4 regions of the Pigmentiphaga soli genome follow, and region 4 is predicted to be linked to each of the others. Evidence: predicted binding sites of a transcription regulator. Region 4 holds the regulator's gene; each other region holds the start of a gene.
What was found. The regulator FNR, encoded in region 4, switches genes on or off when oxygen is low (the NO sensors DNR and NnrR bind a similar motif). The targets are predictions, from matches to a motif close to TTGATNNNNATCAA.
Positions count from the first base shown of each region.

Region 1 (4,859 bases), on a different contig from region 4:
CTCATGGGGCGAACTGCACAGCCGCCACTGCGTGCAGGCCGGCATCGCCGGGCTGCTGATCGACGGCTGCATCCGCGACGCCGCCAAGATCCGGCGGCTGGGCTTTGCCGCCTACTGCCGCGGCTTCACGCCGATCAAGAGCCAATGGGACTACGAAACCGTGTCGATCGGCGAGCCGGTCATGATCGGCCGCGTGCAGATCCGCCCCGGCGACCTGATCGTGGCCGACGAGGACGGCGCCATCGTGGTGCCGTTCGCGCAGCGGCTGGAAGTGCTGGAGGCGGGGTTGAAGATCGCCGACAAGGAAGACGCGTCGGCGGAACGGCAGGCGGGGTAAGGGACGCGCGGGCCCGGCGGCGGCGCAGCGAATCGCCGCGGCGGCACAATGGCCGCGGCGGCGCCGGCGGTGTATCAATCGCTCTTGCCCTGCCCGGGGGTGCTGCCGGCACCCGGCCCCAGCGCCCGCTGCATCAGCACCGTGTCCACCCAGCGGCCCAGCTTGAACCCCACCGCCCGCAAGGTGCCGGCCGGCTGGAAACCCAGGCGGCGGTGCAGCGCGATCGACCCGGCATTGGCGCTGTCGCCGATCACGGCCAGCATCTGGCGCCACGGCCCGCGCTCGCAGCGGGCGATCAGTTCGGCCAGCAATGCGCTGCCGATGCCGCGGCCGGACAGGCCGTAGCCGACGTAGACCGAGTCTTCGATCGTGAACCGGTAGGCCGACCGCGCCCGGTAGGCGGTGGCATACGAGTAGCCCACCACCCGCCCATCCAGTTCGGCCGCCAGGTACGGCAGCCCCGCCGCCAGCACCGCCTCGCGCCGCGCCGCCATCTCGTCGGCCGACGGCGGCACTTCTTCGAACGTGGCCAGCCCGTTCAGCACGTAGTGGGCGTAGATGGCCCGGATGGCGGGCATGTCGGCAGGGGTTGCGTCGCGGACGGCAACGCGGGCGCCCGGGTACGGGGCAGCGGACAGAGACATGATGTTCCGGCTTCGTGAGCAAGGTCGCAGCCGGCATGGTAGTGCAGTTCAGGCCGCCTGCGCCATGGCGTCCGGAATCGTCTCCACGTCGGCCAGCCACGCCCCCGCGTCGGCATCGCTGGGCGCGCGGTAGTCGCCGCGCGGCGACAGCGAGCCGCCCGACCCCACCTTGGGCCCGTTCGGCAGGCAGCTGCGCTTGTATTGCATGTCCTGGATGAAGCGCTTCACGAACACGCGCAGCCAGTGCTTGATGTCGCCGATGCCGTAGGCGTGGCGCAGTTCGGCCGGCATGTCGGGCCAGCGGCCGCGGGTGGCGTCGTGCCATGCGTGCCAGGCCAGGAAGGCGATCTTCGATGGCCGGAAGCCGAAGCGCAGCAGGAAGTACAGGTTGAAGTCCTGCAGTTCGTAGGGCCCCACCGAATCCTCCGAGCGCTGCACGCCGCCGGGCACGAGCTCGGGGCTGATCTCGGTGTCGAGCACGTCTTTCAGCACCGGCCCCAGCGCCGGCCCGAACGGCGCCGCGTCCGCGGCCCAGCGGATCAGGTACTGCACCAGCGTCTTCGGTACGCTGCCATTGACGCCGTAGTGCGACATGTGGTCGCCCACGCCGTAGGTGCACCAGCCCAGCGCCAGCTCGCTCAGGTCGCCGGTGCCCACCACCAGCGCGCCGTGCATATTGGCCAGCCGGAACAGGTGGCTGGTGCGTTCGCCGGCCTGCACGTTCTCGAAGGTCACGTCGTAGCGTTCCTCGCCGCTCGCGTAGGGGTGGCCGATGTCTTCCAGCATTTGCCGGCAGCTGGGCCGGATGTCGATTTCGAGCGCCTTGCAGCCGATGCCGGCCATTAGCGCGTTGGCCTGCGCGCGGGTACGCTCGCTGGTGGCGAAGCCGGGCATCGATACGGCCACGATGTTCTCGCGCGGCAGGCCGAGCTTGTCGACCGCGCCGGCGCACACCAGCAGGGCATTGCAGGAATCCAGCCCGCCCGACACGCCGATCACCAGTTTCTTGATGCCGGCCGAGCGCATCCGCGTGACCAGACCCTGCACCTGGATCGCATGGATCTCTTCGCAGCGCTCGTTGCGCTTGACCGGGTCGGCCGGCACGTAGGGGAAGCGGCCGTATTCGCGATCGAGCAGGATGCGGCCGGCGCGGTCCAGTTTTTCATCGATCACCACGGTGCGGAACTCGGCGCAGGCCTGCCGGTGCCGCAGCACCGACTGCGAGAAACTGGTCTGCCGCGCGCGCTCCTGCGCCAGCCGGTCGAGGTCGACGTCGGCGCAGATCAGCTGCGAGTCGTCCAGGAAACGCTCGGTCTCGCGCAGCAGGGTGCCGTTCTCGCACACCATGCCGTGGCCGTCCCAGGCCAGGTCGGTGGTGGATTCGCCGTAGCCGGCGGCGCTGTAGGCGTAGGCGGCCAGGCAGCGTGCCGACTGGTTGCCCACCAGCTCGCGCCGGTAGTCGGCCTTGGCGATGGTGACGTTGGAAGCCGACAGGTTCAGCAGCAGCGTGGCGCCGGCCAGCGCGCCGAACGACGACGGCGGAATCGGCGTCCACAGGTCTTCGCAGATCTCCACGTGGAAGCGCAACAGCGGCTGGTCGGGCACGTCGAACAGCAGCCGGTCGCCGCAGGGCACGCCCTGCTGCCCCAGCAGCGACAGTTCGCGCCGCCGCAGGCAGTCGCCGGAGGCGAACTGCCGCATCTCGTAGAACTCGCGGTAGTTGGGCAGGTAGGTTTTCGGCACGATGCCGGCCAGCCGCCCGCGGTGCACCACCGCCGCGCAATTGAACAGCATGCCGTCGATGCGCAGCGGCAGGCCCACCACCGCGATCAGCGGCAGTTCGCGCGAGGCCTCGAGCACCGCCTCCAGCCCGCGCAGGCAGCCGTCCAGCAGCGGCTGCTGCTGGAACAGGTCGTCGCACGAATACGCCGACAGGCCTAGTTCGGGGAACAGGGCGACGAGCGCGTGCCGGCCGGCGGCCTCGCGCATCGCGGCGATGGTCTGCGCGGTGTTGAAGGCCGGGTCGGCCACGCGCAGCCGCGGCACCGCCACGGCCACGCGCACGAAATCGTGGCGGTGGAGGTTGAAGAATTCAGGCGTCGGTTTCATCGCGGTTCTGGGCATGGAATCCGTTTGATCGTAATCAAGGCAGCGGGGCCGGATCGGCTCAATATGTCACAAACAGGCGGCGGCGAGCGCAGGCGGCCGCATGGCCGCGTCTTCCAGGAGTTTGCCATGTCCGTACCCAGCCCTTATCCCAACCCGACGCAGCTTGCGCTGCTCGAACAGGCGCTCATCCGCCGCGAACTGGCTGCGCGCGAGGAAGCCGGCCGCAAGGCACAGGAGCTGGCCGACGAATCGTATGCCGAATTGTCCGGGGCGGCAGGCGACCAGGGCGACGCCTCGGGCGGCGACCTGCTGGTCGACCTCGACCACGCGGCGGTGGGCTTGCAGCTGGAAGTACTGCGCGACGTGGCCGCGGCCCGCGCCCGCATCGCCGCGGGCACCTATGGCCAGTGCGTGAACTGCGGCGACGACATCGAGTACGCCCGGCTGCTGGCCTATCCCACCGCCAAGCGCTGCCTGTCGTGCCAGGAAGTGCACGAGCGGCGCGCGGGCCTCGTGCACAGCACGCTCTAATCCAGCGTAATCGCGCCGTCTTTCAGCACCTGGCCCCACTTCGCCGATTCCTTTTTCAGGTGCTCGCCGAACTGCTGCGGCGTGCTGGCGATGACGTCCAGGCCCATTTCCTGCAGCCGCTTGGAGATTTCCGGATCCCTCGCGGTTTCCTGCACTTTCTGGCTGAGCAGTTGCACGATCGCGTCGGGCGTGCCCTTCGGCGCCAGCATCCCGTGCCAGGTGCTGAACTCGTAGCCCGGCACGCCGGCCTCGGCCACGGTGGGCAGGTCGGGATAGACGGGCGAGCGGACGGAGCTGGTCACGCCCAGCGCGCGCAGTTGGCCGCTCTTGACGAAGGCGGCGCTTTCCGAGACGTTGGAGAACATGATGCCGACCTCGCCGCTGACCACCGCCGCCACAGCCGGGCCGCCGCCCTTGTACTGGATGGCCTGCAGCTTCACGCCGGCCAGCTTGTTGAACAGCTCGCCGGAGATGTGCGGATTGGTGCCGGCGCCTGCCGCGGAGTAGTCGAGCTGGCCGGGCTTGGACTTGGCCACCTCGATCAGCTCCTTGACGGAATTCACCGGCATTTTCTTCGGGTTGACGACCAGCACCGACGGCGACGCCACCACTAGCGAAATCGGCACGAAATCGTTCAGCGGCGAATAGGGCAGCTTCTTGTACATGTACTGATTGGCCACGAACGGAATCGTGTTCAGCATCAGCGTGTAGCCGTCGGGCGCGGCGTTCTTGACGGCTTCGATGCCGATGATGCCCGAGGCGCCGGCCCGGTTCTCGACCACCACGCTCTGGCCGAGCTTTTCCGACAGCTTGGGCGCGATCACCCGCGCGATGATGTCGACGCTGCCGGCGGGGGCGAAGGTCACGATCAGGCGGATGGGTTTGTTGGGGTAGGCGGCCTGGGCCGCCGCGAAGCGCGCCGGCACGCAGGCCGTGATGGAGAGTGCCGCAAGCGCTATGATTTTTTTCATCGTCTCACTCCGTGTGGGGGAGGAGGCATTGTGCGGCGGCAGGGCGGGTTCGGCAAGCCTGCCGCCCGCTACAGCAGAGACTGCCCGTACTCCAGCACCTTGTCGCAGACCTGGTCGGTGAGCTTCTGCTTCAGGCCGCCGCCGTTCAGGTCCACCTTCTGGCCGCTGTTGCCGCCCAGGATGCCGCTCAGGCCCTCGGCGTAGCCACTGTCGGATTGGGCCTTGCTCTGGCCGCCGAGCTGCCCCAGCAGCTTGTCCTGCAGCGAG
Region 1 is NZ_BAABFO010000029.1:44,955-49,813, forward strand. It holds gene ABD927_RS21445 (RraA family protein) at 1-337, shown strand, start outside; gene ABD927_RS21450 (GNAT family N-acetyltransferase) at 412-981, opposite strand; gene ABD927_RS21455 (NAD(+) synthase) at 1,030-3,090, opposite strand; gene ABD927_RS21460 (TraR/DksA family transcriptional regulator) at 3,217-3,621, shown strand; gene ABD927_RS21465 (Bug family tripartite tricarboxylate transporter substrate binding protein) at 3,618-4,592, opposite strand; gene ABD927_RS21470 (DUF2501 domain-containing protein) at 4,661-4,859, opposite strand, start outside.
Region 1: ABD927_RS21460 (TraR/DksA family transcriptional regulator) is a predicted target of FNR. The motif match lies at 3,115-3,128, and genes of this name have one in related genera.

Region 2 (4,859 bases), on a different contig from region 4:
ATGCCCGAGGCCGCCCGGGTGGCCACCGGCCCGGGCGACACCGCGTTGACGCGGATGCCGGCCGGGCCAAGCTCGGCGGCCAGGTAGCGCACCGTGGATTCGAGCGCCGCCTTGACCGGCCCCATCAGGCCGTAGTCGTCGATGACCTCTTCGGCGCCCAGGTAGCTCATCGTCATCAGGCTGCCGCCGCCCTGCATCAGCGGCTCGGCCAGCCGGGCCATGCGGATGAAGGAATGGCAGGACACATCCATCGCGCGGGCGAAGCCGGCGGCCGAGGTGTCGACCACGCGCCGCTGCAGGTCTTCCCTGGGCGCATAGGCGATCGAATGGAGCGCGAAGTCGAGCCGTCCCCACTGCCTGGCGACGGCGTCGAACACCGCCTCCAGCTGGCCTTCCCGTTCGACGTCGAGCGGCAGGCGGATCGGGGCCTGCACGGCTTCGGCCAGCGGCTCCACGTACGGCCGCGCCTTGTCGTTGAGCCAGGTGACGGCCAGTTCGGCGCCGGCCGCGCGGAAAGCCCGGGCGCAGCCCCAGGCGATGCTTTCGTCGTTGGCGATGCCGACCACCAGTCCCTTCTTGCCCTGCAGCGTCGACGCGTCCATGGTCACTTCTCCAGCACGTATCGGCCCGGCGCGTCGCCGAGCACAGGGTAGCCGCGGCGCGGCGCGCCCATGCGGGGCGGCGCGCCAGGATCGGCAGAGCGCTGCCGCAGCCATTGCACCCACTCGGGCCACCAGGAACCTTCGGCCACCGGCGCCAGGCCGAGCCATTCTTCCGGCGCCACGTAGGGCGCGCCGGCCGGGTGCGTGAGCAGGCGGTAGTGGCGGCGCGGATGGCCCGGCTCGCTGACGATGCCGGCGTTGTGGCCGCCGCTGGTCAGCACGAAGGTGATCTCGGCCAGGGTCTGGTATTGCAGCTTGAACACGGAGCGCCAGGGCGCGACGTGGTCGGTCTCGGTGCCCACCATGAACACCGGCAGCGTGAGGTCGGCCAGGGCCACCGGGCGGCCGCGCACCGGATAGCGGCCCTGCGCCAGGTCGTCGTGGAGGAACAGCCGCCGCAGGTACTGGCCGTGCATCTTCGCCGGCATGCGGGTGGCGTCGGCGTTCCAGGCCATCAGGTCGTTCATCGCCGGCCGTTCGCCCAACAGGTAGTCGCCCACCAGGCGCGACCACAGCAGGTCGTAGGAACGCAGCATCTGGAAGGCGCCCGCCATCTGGCCGGCGGTCAGGTAGCCGGTGCGCGCCATCTGGGCCTCGAGCAGCGATACTTCGCTTTCGTCGATGAACAGTCCCAGTTCGCCCGGTTCGGCGAAATCGGTCTGCGCCGCGAACAGCGTCATCGTGGCCAGCCGGTGGTCGCCGTCGCGCGCCATCGCGGCGGCGGCGATCGCCAGCAGCGTGCCGCCCAGGCAATAGCCCACCGCATGCACCGGCTGCTGCGGCACGATGGCGTTGACGGCGTCCAGCGCCGCATGGAAGCCCTCTTCCAGGTAGTCGTCCATGCCCAGGTCGCGCTCGGCCTCGCCGGGGTTCTTCCACGAAATGCAGAATACCGTGCGGCCCTGCGCCACCAGGTAGCGGATCAGCGAGTTGTGCGGCGACAGGTCGAGGATGTAGTACTTCATGATCCAGGCCGGCACGACCAGCAGCGGCTCGGGGTGCACCTGCGCGCCGGCCGCGGCCGGCGCGTACTGGATCAGTTCCATCACGCGGTTGCGCAGCACCACCTTGCCGGGCGTGACGGCCACTTCGCGGCCGGGCACGAAATTCTCGGCGCCGGCCGGCGGCTCGCCGGCCAGCAGGCGGCGGGCGTCTTCGACCAGGTTCAGGTGGCCGCGCCACAGGTTGTTGCCGGCCTCCTCCATCGTGCGCCGCAGCACCACCGGGTTGGTGGGACCGAAATTGCCGGGCGACAGCATGTCGAGCCACTGGCGGGCGAAGAAGGCGACCAGCTGTTCATGGTGCGGCTCCACCCCGCGCACGCCGTGGGTGGCGCCGTCCCACAGTCGTTCGTGCAGCAGGAAGGACTGGTGCAGCAGGTTGAACGGCCATTGGCGCCAGGCCGGATCGGCGAAGCGGCGGTCGGTTACCGGCGGCACGGCCTGCGTCGGGGCGGCCAATGCGGCCCAGCGGTAGCCGACCAGCTGGGCCGCCTGGCAGGCGGCCTGCAGGCCCACCTGCAGGCCCTTGCCCGGCGACACGGCCAGGTGCGAGGCCCAGTCGAGCCAGGCCAGCGCCAGGGCCTGGGGCGACATCGATGCGGTCAGGCGCGCCAGCAGCGCGCGCGTGCCGAGGTCTATCCTGGCCGCGAAGCCGTCGGCGGGCGAAGATTCAAGGGTCATCGAAAGGCCTCGGAGAAGACCGCGGGCGCTCCGCGGCGGGACGGCGGCGCGCCCCTGACTGCGGATATTGTCCATCGCATGGTGCGCGGCGATTTGACATGCGTCAATAACATGTTGCACCGCGCAAGAGCTCACGGCTCCACTTGGCGCCCCCCATCCAGGACGCCGCGGCTCCGGCTCCGCCGGTCCGCCAGCGTCGCCCCTTGAGGGGCGCGCGAAGCGCGTAGGGGTGGGCTAGCCTTGAGGTACATTCAGGGCATCAGCCCGGCTAGCGGAGGCCGCCATGAAAGTCGCCGTTTTCAGCGCCCAGCGCTACGACCGCTTCTTCCTCGACGAAGCCAACCGCCTGCGCGCGGCGCAGGGCTTCGAGCTCGACTACCAGGAAGCCGCGCTGTCGGCGCAAACCGTTGCGCTGGCGCGCGGCTGCGACGCCGTCTGCGTCTTCGTCAACGACCGGCTCGACGCGCCGGTGCTGGAAGCGCTGGCCGGTGCCGGCGTGCGGGCCGTGCTGCTGCGCTGCGCGGGCTTCAACAACGTCGACGTGGCCGCCGCCGCCCGCCTGGGCCTGTTCGTGGCGCGCGTGCCGGCCTATTCGCCCGAGGCCGTGGCCGAGCACGCCATCGCGCTCATCATGACGCTGAACCGCCACACCCACCGCGCCTACAACCGCGTGCGCGAGGGCAATTTCGCGCTCGACGGCCTGCTGGGCATGACGCTGCACGGCAAGTCGGTCGGGCTGATCGGCACGGGCAAGATCGGCCTGGCCACGGCGCGCATCCTGAAAGGCATCGGCTGCCGGCTGCTGGGCGCCGATCCGTTCCCGTCGGAGGAATTCAAGACCCTGGGGGATTACGTCGGGCTCGACGAATTGCTGGCGCGGGCCGACATCGTCAGCCTGCACTGCCCGCTGACCGAAGACACGCGCCACATGATCGACGCGCGGGCGCTGGCCGCGATGAAGTCGGGCGCGATGCTGGTCAACACCTCGCGCGGGGCGCTGGTCGATACCCAGGCGGTGATCGCGGCGCTGAAATCCCGCCACCTGGGCTCGCTGGCGATCGACGTCTACGAACAGGAAAGCTCGCTGTTCTTCCGCGACCGGTCCGACGACATCATCGACGACGACGTGTTCCAGCGCCTGATGACCTTCCCCAACGTGCTGGTGACCGGGCACCAGGGCTTCTTCACGGCCGAGGCGCTGCGCGAGATCGCCGCCGTGACGCTGGACAATCTCGACGCCTTCGCCACCGGCCGGCCCTGTGAGAATATTCTCCCCCCTACGCGCTGACGCGCGCCCCCAGGGGGCGATGCGCGCGGACCGGAAGGGAAGCCCACCCCCGCGCGGCCTACGGCCGCTCCCCCCTCGAGGGGGCGATGCGCGCGGACCGGAAGGGAAGCCCACCCCCACGCGGCCTACGGCCGCCCCCCTCGAGGGGGCGATGCGCGCGGACCGGCGGAGCCGGATCCGCCGCATCCTGGATCAGAACACGCCGCCGACGCCGGCGAATACGCCCAGGCCCTGGCCGCTGCCGGCCACGCCGCCTTCCACGCTCCATGCGCCGCTGCTCGAAGTGTGCCGCAGGCTGATGCCCAGCGCGCTCTCGCCGCGGTAGTTGGCCACGTTGGCGGCGTAGCTGAACTTGCCGGGCACGAACGGCGCCTGGCGCGCGGCCATGGCCGCGGCGGTGCCGGCGTAGGCCTTGCGCTCGACGCCGTGCAGGTCGCGGCGGAAGGCGTCGTTCAGCTGGTTGAAACGCTGGTCGGTGTACTGGTTGGCCTGGCCCAGCACCGCGGCCGACGAGCGCTGCACCGTGCTGTCGAGCTGGCCGACGTTGACGGCGTCGTTGACGTCGCTGCCCGCCGCCACGCCGGTGATCTGGCGGTTGCCCACGTTGACCTCGCCCGATGAGCTTTGCGGGGCGTCCACGCCGTAGGCCTGGTAATCGGCCTGCGCGCCGCGCGAGGCCGACGAGCCGGCGCCCAGCGCCACGCTGTTGCCGGCATCGGCCGTCGCGCCCGAGCCGACCGCCACCGAACCGGTGGCGTTGGCGCCGGCCTGGGTACCGATGGACACGGTGTCGTCGGCCTGCACGCCGTGGCCGGCGGTGTAGCCGATCGACACGTTGCGATCGCCCTGGACATTGGCGCCGGCGCCCGAGCCGACGGCCGCGTTGTCGTTGCCGGCCACGCCGCGGCCGGCGCCCAGGCCGCTGGCCTGGTTGCCGGTGCCCGTCACGTCGGTCCCGGCATAGGCGCCGTTGGCCATGTTGTAGTCGCCCGTCACGTTCTGGCCGGCATTCATCCCGCTCGACTGGTTGGCGTTGCCCTGCACGTTCTGGCCCGCGTTCCAGCCTTCGGACTGGTTGGCGTTGCCGGTCACGTTGCGGCCCGCTTCCTGGCCGTAGGCCTGGTTGGAGTCGCCGGTCACGTTGCGGCCGGCGTTCGACCCCATCGCCCAGTTCTGGTTGCCGGTGGTGTCGGTGCCGGCCCAGAAGCCCAGGCCGTTGTTGTAGTC
Region 2 is NZ_BAABFO010000028.1:25,152-30,010, reverse strand. It holds gene fabI (enoyl-ACP reductase FabI) at 1-602, opposite strand, end outside; gene ABD927_RS21075 (PHA/PHB synthase family protein) at 605-2,344, opposite strand; gene ABD927_RS21070 (2-hydroxyacid dehydrogenase) at 2,628-3,632, shown strand; gene ABD927_RS21065 (YadA family autotransporter adhesin) at 3,825-4,859, opposite strand, start outside.
Region 2: ABD927_RS21075 (PHA/PHB synthase family protein) is a predicted target of FNR. The motif match lies at 2,438-2,451, and genes of this name have one in related genera.

Region 3 (4,859 bases), on a different contig from region 4:
GCGGTGCGCATGTCCAGCCCGGCCACCCGGGCCTGGCCGCCGCTGGGCGGCAGCAGGCCGCACAACATGCGGAAGGTGGTGGTCTTGCCGGCGCCGTTGGGGCCCAGCAGGCCGAAGATCTCGCCGCGACGGACACTGAAGGTGGTCTTGTCGACGGCGGTGAAATCGCCGAAGCGGCGGACGAGGTCTTTGACTTCGATGACGGCGGGAGCGTCGGCGGAGGCCGCGCCCGATCCGGCAGGGCCGGACGGCGCGGCGGCCGTTGCCGCCGGCGCCCCTTCGCTGCGGGCGCGCAGCAGCACCATGAAACCGTCTTCCAGCGCCTCGGCCACCGACCGCACGCGGTCGGCGGCCAGACCCAGCGCCGCGGCGTCGATGCCGGGCCGGCCGATGAAGTGCACCCGCCCGCCATGCGGCACGGCATCGATGACGGCCGCATCGTTGTCGAGCAATCGCGCCTGCAGCCTGCGCGCCGGCTCATCCGGCGGCGGATCGGCCTCGAAGCACAGGCCGCGCGCGCGGGCGGCGATCTCGCCGGGACTGCCGCCGGCCAGCAGGCGGCCTTCCTGCAGCACATAGACCCGGGCGCAGCGCGCGGCCTCGTCCAGGTAGGACGTGGCCAGCAGCACCGACAGCCGTTCCTCGGCGATCATCTGCTGCACGATCTCCCACAGCTCGCGGCGCGACAGCGGATCGACGCCGACCGTGGGTTCGTCCAGCAGCAGCAGGTCGGGCGAGCGCACCAGCGTGCAGGCCAGGCCCAGCTTCTGTTTCATGCCGCCCGACAGCTTGCCCGCCGGCCGCGACGTGAAGCGCGCCAGGTCGGTCATCTCCAGCAGGCGGGCGAAACGCTGGCCGCGCTCGGCCGCCGGCACCGCGTGCAGGTCGGCGTACAGGTCGAGGTTTTCCTGCACGCTCAGGTCTTCGTACAGGCCGAAGCGCTGCGGCATGTAGCCGATGCGGTCCTGCACCGCCTGCGGCTGGCGCGCGACGTCCATGCCCAGCACCGACAGGCTGCCGGACTGCGGGCGCATCAGCCCGGCCACCAGGCGCAGGAAGGTCGTCTTGCCGGCGCCGTCGGGGCCGACCAGCGCGGTCAGCTCGCCTTCGGCCGCCTGCACGCAAAGGCCGGCGAGCGCATCGACGGTGCGCCGGGTGGCGGCGTCGTGGAACTGCTTGCCGAGATCTTGGGCGTCCACGACCAGCGGCCGGGCGGCTCCGGTCATGAACGATCCTTGCCGTCCGCCGCCGGCGCCAGGTCGATGCGCACCGTGGCCGGCATGCCCAGGCGCAGCGTGTCGTCCGGATCGTCGACCAGGATGCGGATCTCGTAGACCAGGTCGGTGCGCAGATCTTCGGTCTGCACGGTCTTGGGCGTGAACTCGGCCACCGACGAGATGAAGCCGATGCGCCCGGCGATCGGCGAGCCGGGCGCGCTGTCGGTGGTGACCGACGCCGCCATGCCTTGCCGGATGCGGCTCAGGTGGGGTTCGTCGACATAGGCCCGGACCCACTTGGGATCGGTCAGCGCCAGGGTGTAGGCGGGCCGCTGCGGCGAGGCCATGTCGCCCGGCTCCAGCAGCCGCGCCCGCACCACGGCCGCCTGCGGCGCCTTCAGTTCGGCCAGGTCGATGCGATGCTGCAGCAGGGCCTGCTCGGCCCGCGCCGCTTCCAGCTGCGCTTCGGCGCGGGCGATGTCTTCGCGGCGCGGCCCGACCCGGGCCAGCCGCTCGGCCTGGCGCTGCGCCTGGAGCCGGGCCTGCGCCACCTGCATCTGGGCGCGGGCGTTGTCGAGCTCCACCCCGGCGACCGCCTGCCCGCCGGTGCTGGCGGCGGCTTGTTGCAAGCGGTCCAGCTGCAGGCGGCTGCGTTCGACCTCGGCCCGCGCGGCGGCGACCTCGGCGCTTGCCTGCCGGATCTCCTCCGGCCGGCTGCCATTGCGCAACGCCAGCAGCGACTGTTCCAGCACCGCCACCTGGGCCGCGGCCTGCGCCAGTTGCAGACGCGCGGTGCGCGTGTCCAGCACCGCCAGCACCTGGCCGGCCTGCACCCGGTCGCCCTCCTCCACCCGCATCTGCGCCACGCGGTCGCTGCCTTCGAACGCCAGGGAGATCTGGCGGATGTCGACGTTGCCGTACAGGGTAAGGCTGCCGTCGTCCGGCCGGGAGCCCCACAGAAACCAGACGGCGGCGATGCCGGCCGCCAGCAGCACCGCAAGGACAAGAAGCTTCTTGATCATGAAGAAAGGATCCAGGTATCCGTCAATCCGAATACTAATGGGCCAGACGCCCTCGCGGGCGGGCTGCCCCGCGGGAAGGCCGCATGCGGCGGAAGGCGGCGATAAGAATCAGGCGAAACGCATCGAGACGACATTGCCCTTTGCATCGCGCGCGGACTTCAATATATTAATGAGAACCATTCCCAGCCCAATGCACGGCAATCGTCCGGCCCTTGACGCCGATCAAGACCGGCCCGGACGCCCTGACTGACCATCCGGTACGCGCCGCGCAGCCCATCCGCGGCGGCCGCCGCCGGCCATACTCCTGAAAGAGGATCGAATCGACCCATGACGATGCCCGTCCAGCCCCTTCCTTCAGGCGAGCCGCTGCCGCCCCGGAAGATCCTGCGTTCCTGGCTGGAACCGCAATCCCGGCGCACGACGGCCCGGCCCATTGCCCTGCTGCTGCTGGATTACGTCCTGCTGGCCGGGCTGCTGGCGCTGGTCATATTCGCGCGCAGCACGGCGCTGAAACTGGCCGGCGCGCTGGCCGCGGGCTTCGTCATCGGGCGGCTTTTCATCATCGGCCACGATGCCTGCCACCAGAGCCTGACGCCGCACCGCGCCCTCAACAAATGGCTGGGCCGCCTCGCCTTCCTGCCGTCGCTGACGCCCTACAGCCTGTGGGAAGTCGGGCACAACGTGGTGCACCACGGCTACACGAACCTGAAGGGCGTCGATTTCATCTGGGCGCCGCTCAGCCTGGCGGAATTCCGCGCGCTGCCGCGGCCGCGCCAGTGGCTGGAACGCCTCTATCGAAGCGGGTGGGCGCCGGGCCTCTACTACATGGTGGAGATCTGGTGGCGCAAGATGTTCTTTCCGGGCAAGGCGGCGATGCCCAGCCGGCGGCCGGTATTCTTCAAGGACTGCTGGCTGGTGGCGCTGTTCGGCGCCGGCTGGCTGGGCGTGCTCGCATGGGCCGCCGTCGCCACCGGCCAGCCGGTGCATTGGCTGCTGGTATTCGGGTTTCTGGTGCCGTTCCTGTTCTGGTGCTCGATGATCGGCTTCGTGGTCTACGTTCACCATACCCACGAACGCGTGCGCTGGTACGACGACCGGTCGGCCTGGAGCCGCGCGCAGCCCTTCGTGACGACCACCGTGCACCTGACCTTCAGGTGGCGTGTAGGAGCGCTGCTGCATCACATCATGGAGCACACCGCCCATCACCTGGACATGGGCATTCCTCTGTACAAGCTGAAGGAAGCGCAGGCCCGGCTCGAAGAACTGCTGCCGCAGCGCATCGTGATCCAGCCTTTCTCGTGGCGCTGGTACTTCGCGACCGCCCGCCGCTGCAAGCTGTACGATTTCAAGGCCGAGCGGTGGACGGGGTTCGACGGCTCGCGGCCGCCAGCGCAGCAGCTCCGGCCCGAGTAGCGCCGCCATCACCTGCGCGGCCCTGCCCGACCTCGCTCGATGAAGTCCACGCTTATGAAAGGACAGATATGGCCAAGACATCGACTCTGCTCACTATCGGAATACTGGGACTTGCGGCTACGGCCATTGCCGCTTGCCAGAGCGTTACGGGGCAGGATGGCGCAGGGCCCGGCGTTTGCCGACGTGACGCCGCCACCTCCTTGAAGGGCAAGGATCGACTGACAGACGAGCAAGCCAGGCAGGCAACCGGCGCAACCATTGTTCGCCAGGTCACGCCCGGCCAAGCCGTAACGATGGACTATCGTCAAGAGCGTGTGACGATAGAAACCGATCCTGAAACGGGCAAGATCGTTCGCGCCATCTGCGGTTAGGGCAGGAAGTCGTTCTGGGCTGACGTGGATATCGAATCGTTCTGCCGACTCGGAGGCATCAGCCTCTGGCCGCGATCCATTCCTGGATCGCGGCCAGGGAATTTCGGTAGTAGTGCTCGAGATTTTCCATGTTCACGTAGCCCAGATGGGGGGTCAACGTGACATTGGGAAGGCTCCGCAGGCGGTCGTGGCGCGGCAGCGGCTCGACCGGGAAGACATCCAGGCCCGCTCCCCCGATGCGCCGCTCCCGCAGGGCAGCATACAAGGCCTCGTGATCGACCAGGCCGGCCCGCGAGGTATTTACCAGGAAAGCGCCCGGTTTCATCCATCCGATGGCCGTCGCGTCGACCAAATGGCGGGTGCTTTCCGCCAGCACCATGTGGATGCTGATGGCGTCGCAGGTGGAGAACAGCGTCTGCTTGTCCACCCATGCGAAGCCCGCATCGGCGGCACGCTGGACATCCAGGTTCGGACTCCATGCGACGACCTCCATGTCGAAGGCCTTGCCGACCCTTCCCACCGCCTTTCCCAGGGGGCCGAGGCCGACCACGCCTAGCCGCTTGCCAGCCAGCCTCACGGGTATGCCAGTCTGCCAATGGCCGCGCCGCATGGACGCGTCTTCGAGGGTGAGGTTCTTGAACAGCGCCAGAAGGTGGGCCCAGGCCAGCTCGGCCGTCGCATGGGCCGATACTGCATGCCCTAGCGCGAATTTCAGGGTCACGCCGTTGTCCGCGCATGCCTGGGCGTCGATGGCCAGGTTGCGCTTGCCCGTGCTGACGAGCAAGCGCAGCCTGGGCAGGGCCTCGATCACGGCACGCGGAAACCTCGTTCGCTCG
Region 3 is NZ_BAABFO010000004.1:116,402-121,260, forward strand. It holds gene ABD927_RS05470 (ATP-binding cassette domain-containing protein) at 1-1,226, opposite strand, end outside; gene ABD927_RS05475 (HlyD family secretion protein) at 1,223-2,239, opposite strand; gene ABD927_RS05480 (fatty acid desaturase) at 2,567-3,652, shown strand; gene ABD927_RS05485 (I78 family peptidase inhibitor) at 3,721-4,023, shown strand; gene ABD927_RS05490 (D-2-hydroxyacid dehydrogenase family protein) at 4,082-4,859, opposite strand, start outside.
Region 3: ABD927_RS05480 (fatty acid desaturase) is a predicted target of FNR. The motif match lies at 2,452-2,465, and genes of this name have one in related genera.

Region 4 (4,859 bases):
TTGCTGATTTCGATCGCCGCCGGCGGCGTGACCTGGCGCGCGCTGGCGCCGCACCTGGCCGCCGCCGATACGGCCTGGCTGGTCCGCGCGGGGCTGCTGGCGGTGGTGGCGGCCGGCATCGCGGCGGCGGTGCTGCTGTTCTGGTCGGCGCTGGCGATGCGCCGCACGCGGGCGGCGGCGGCCAGCGCGGCGCTCGACGCGCAAAGCCGCGAACGGCGCAACGCCGCGCGGCTGGACGGCATCATCCGCTCGGCGATGGAAGCCATCATCGTGGTCGACGACGCCCAGCGCGTCGTGCTGTTCAACCCCATGGCCGAGAAGCTGTTCCTGTGCAGCGCCGCCGAGGCCACGGGCGCCGCGCTCGACCGCTTCATCCCCGAACGCTACCGCGCCGGCCACAAGGAAGACGTCGAACGCTTCGGCCGCACCGGCGTGTCGGAACGGCAGATGGGCAAGCAGCGGCGCCTGTACGCGCTGCGCGCCAACGGCACCGAATTCCCGATCGAGGCCTCGATCTCCCAGTACCAGGAAGGCGGCCGGCGGCTGTATACCGTCATGCTGCGCGACATCACCGCGCGGGTGGAGGCCGAAGACGCGCTGCGCGCCTCGCGCGAGGAGCTGCGCCTGCTGTCCGGCAGCATCCAGGCCGCGCGCGAGGACGAGAAGACCCGCATCGCGCGCGAACTGCACGACGACCTCGGCCAGCAGCTGACGGCGCTGAAGATGGACGTCACCATCCTCGAAGACGAATTGCAGGCCGGCACCGAGCGCGGCCCGCTGCTGTCGCACCTGAAGGGCATGTACGAACTGCTCGACGCCACCGTGGCCTCGGTGCGCCGCATCGCCGCCGACCTGCGGCCGGTGATGCTCGACGACCTGGGCCTCGCGCCGGCGGTGGAATGGCTGGTCAACGACTTCACGCAGCGCTACCGGCTGCGGGTCGATGCCGAACTCGACGTCGGGCCCGTGCCGTTCCGGCCGGAGGCCGCCACCGCGATCTTCCGCATCGTGCAGGAGGGGCTGACCAACGTGGCGCGGCACGCGAATGCGACCCAGGTCTGGCTGGAAGTGCTGCGCGAGGGCGAGCGCTTCGTCGTCCGCATCGCCGACGACGGCCGCGGCATGCCGGCCGAGGCCGTGCCCGGCCGCAAGTCGTTCGGCCTGCTGGGGGTGCGCGAGCGCGCGCGGATGCTCGACGGCCGCGTGACGATCGACAGCGTGCCGGGGCGCGGATTCCGGCTGCAGGTGGACCTGCCGCTGGCGGCCGTGCTGGTGCAGCCGGAACCGGCCGGAGCCGCGCCATGATCCGCGTCCTGATCGCCGACGACCACGCGCTGGTGCGCGACGGCCTGCGCCACATCCTGTCCGGCGCGGAAGGCTTCGAAGTGGCGGGCGAGGCGGCCGACGGCGCCGGCGCGATCCGCCTGGCGCGCGAATGCCCGGCGTCGGTGCTGCTGCTGGACCTGTCGATGCCGGGCCGCAACGGCCTGGAACTCATCCGCCAGATCAAGGAAGAACAGCCGGGGCTGAAGGTGCTGGTGCTGACCATGCACGCCGAGGAACAGTACGCCAAGCGCGCCTTCGCCGCCGGCGCCTCGGGCTACCTGACCAAGGAAAGCGCCACCAAGGAACTGGTGGCGGCCGTGGCCAAGGTCGCCGCCGGCGGCGTATACGTGAGCCTGGCGATGGCCGAGCAGTTCGCCCGCGGCCTGACGGGCGCCGCCGACCGGCTGCCGCACGAGCGGCTGTCGGACCGCGAATTCGACGTGTTCCGCCGGCTGGTCGACGGCCAGCCACTGGGCGACATCGCCCGCGAGCTGTCGGTCAGCAGCAAGACGGTCAGCACCTACAAGATGCGCATCCTCGAGAAAATGCAGTTGCAGAGCGACGCGGCGCTGGTGCGCTACGCGATCCGGCACAAGCTGTTCGAAGAAGGGATTTGACCAAAGGGTTTTGACCCCCCCCCCTACGCGCTTCGCGCGCCCCCCAGGGGGCGATGCGGGCGGACCGGCGGAGCCGGATCCGCCGCATCCTGGATGAGGGCGGCTTGGAGGGGCGAATCGTCGTCGCGCTTGTCAGGATTTTCTTACACGGGCCGCCGCTCTCCTTACGCGATTTTCCGTAGCGCCTGATTTCGCGCGGACGGCGGCCGGCCGATACTGTGGCCATGCAAGCGATCGCCTCTCCTTCCTCGCTGAAAGTCTTCCTGGTCGACGACTCGCCGTTGATCTGCCAGCGGCTGTCCACGCTGCTGGGCGCGATCCCGGGCGTGCAGGTGATCGGCACCGCCGCCACCCAGGACGAAGCCCGGCAGCTGGAATCCAACCATGCCGACGTCGCCATCGTCGACATGCAGCTGCGCGACGGCAGCGGGATCAACGTCTTGCGCAACATCTCGGCCAGCGGACGGGCCATCGTGCCGATCGTGCTGACCAACTACGCCGACGCCCAGTTCCGCAGGCAATGCCTGCAGGAAGGCGCCCGCTTCTTCTTCGATAAATCGACCGAGTTCGGCCGGGTCCGCGACACCATCCGGCAGATGGCCGAGGCGCGGTCGGCCGGCCACCCAGGAGCCTCGTCATGATGCCGATTTCCGTCGCCCCGATGCCCGCCGCCGCCCCGCCGCAGCGCGAAGCCGTGCGGCACGGCAGCGTCAATTGTTCCAGCTGCGCGATGCGCAACGTCTGCATGCCCTGCGGCATGTCGGAGGAAGACTTCGCGCGGCTCGACGAGCTGATCCTGACCTCGCGCAAGGTACGCCGCGGCGAAGTGCTGTACCGCACCGGCGACCCGTTCCAGAGCATCTACGCGATCAAGGCCGGTTCGTTCAAGACCGTGGTCACGCTGCGCGACGGGCGCGAACAGATCACCGGCTTCCACATCGTGGGCGAGCCGCTGGGCATGGACGGCATCTGCAACGAACAGCACACCTGCGACGCGATCGCGCTTGAAGACAGCGTGCTGTGCATCATCCCGTTCCGCGTGCTGGAGTCGCTGTGCCGCGAGCTGCGGCCGATGCAGCGCCACGTGCACCGGCTGATGAGCGGCGAGATCATCCGCGAGTCGGGCCTGATGATGCTGCTGGGCAGCATGTGCGCCGAAGAGCGGGTGTCGGCCTTCCTGCTGAACATCTCGCAGCGCCTGCAGGCGCGGCGCTTCTCGGGCACCGAGTTCAACCTGCGCATGACGCGCGAGGAAATGGGCAGCTTCCTGGGCCTGAAGCTGGAAACCGTCAGCCGGATGCTGTCGAAATTCCAGAAAGAGAAGCTGATCGACGTGCAGGGCAAGCTGATCCGCATCCTGGACGCCGACGGGCTGCGCCGCGTGTAGCAGGCGGGCCCGGGGTTGCGGGCCTCAGCTCTTCTTGCTCATCGAATCCAGCCGCGCCCTGAGCTGGGCGGCCGGGATCGCGCCGCTGACGCGGCTGTCGTCGCCGAAGAAGATGGTGGGCGTGCCGGTCACGTTCAGCTTCTTGCCCAGCGCCAGCACGGCCTCCAGCGGCGCATTGCAATTGCCCGACGGCGGCGTCTTGCCGTTGAGCATCCAGTCGTCCCAGGCCTGGCCGGGGTTGGACGAACACCAGACGTCGCGCGCCTTGGTGGACGAATCGGGCGCCAGGATGGGATACAGGAAGGTGTAGATCGTGACGTTGGAGACGTCCTGCAGCGAGTGCCGCAGCTGCTTGCAGTAGCCGCAGTTCGGGTCCTCGAACACCGCCATGCGCCGCGAACCGTCGCCGCGCACCTGCTTGACGGCCAGGTTCAGCGGCAGCTCGTCGAACTTGACCGCCAGCAACTGCTCCATCCGCTCGCGCGTGACGTTCTTCTTGCTGGCGGCGTCGATCAGATTGCCGTTGAGCACGTAGCTGACCTTGTCGTCGGTGTACAGCAGGGTGGTGCCCAGGCGGACCTCGTACAGGCCGTAGGGCGTGCGGGACACGCCGTCGATGTCGACGTTGCCGAAGCGCTGCACGAACAGCTTGCGCACGTTCTGTTCGGCCGGCGACATGGCCGGCGCGGTAGCCGGCTGCCCCCACGACGACAACGCCGCCAGGCCCAGCACGGCGCCCAGCGCCAGCGAAATCCATCGGTTTTTCATTGCATCTCCTGTCGCTGCCGGACGCCGCCGCGCGGCCGCGCCCGGACGTTCATCGCCCCGAGGCGCCGTCGATCAGCGCCCGTTTGAGCAAGGGTAGCCGGTCTATGGCGTTCATGCCAGCATTGCGCAGCCACGCCACCGGCGGCGCATGGCTGCCGAACAGGCGCTGCAGGCCGTCGGTGACGGCGCGCATGGCCAGCAGCGGCTCGGCCCGCTCGCGTTCGTAGCGGCGCAGCACGCGAGCATCGTTCACCTGCCTGTAAGTTTCGCGGCCGGCGACGGCCCGCGCCAGCGCGCGCACGTCGCCCAGGCCGAGGTTGAGCCCCTGTCCGGCCAGCGGGTGCACCAGGTGCGCGGCGTCGCCCACCAGCGCCACGCCGGCGCCGTCGGTCAGGCGCGAGACGGTCTGCAGCGCGAGCGGAAAGCCCAGCAGCGGCCCGCGCGCGGCCAGCGCGCCGAAGCGCAGGCCGGTGGCCTGCGCCAGCAGCTCGGGCACCGCGGCGGCCTGGCCGTCGGCCGGCAGGTCGAGCAGCGCGCGCGCGCGGGCGGTCGGCATCGACCACACCATCGACACCTGGGGCGCGCCGGCGACGTCGGGCATCGGCAGCAGCGCCAGCACGCCGTCGCCGGTGAACCACTGGCAGGCCCGCCCCTGGTGCGGCAGTTCGGCCGTGAAATGCATGACCAGCGCGATCGTGTCGTAGTCGCGGCGCCGCATCGCGATGCCCGCGGCCGCGCGCAACGGCGAACGGGCGCCGTCG
Region 4 is NZ_BAABFO010000040.1:6,286-11,144, forward strand. It holds gene ABD927_RS23770 (PAS domain-containing sensor histidine kinase) at 1-1,305, shown strand, start outside; gene ABD927_RS23775 (response regulator) at 1,302-1,943, shown strand; gene ABD927_RS23780 (response regulator) at 2,168-2,584, shown strand; gene fnr (fumarate/nitrate reduction transcriptional regulator Fnr) at 2,581-3,330, shown strand; gene ABD927_RS23790 (DsbC family protein) at 3,355-4,098, opposite strand; gene ABD927_RS23795 (FAD-dependent monooxygenase) at 4,148-4,859, opposite strand, start outside.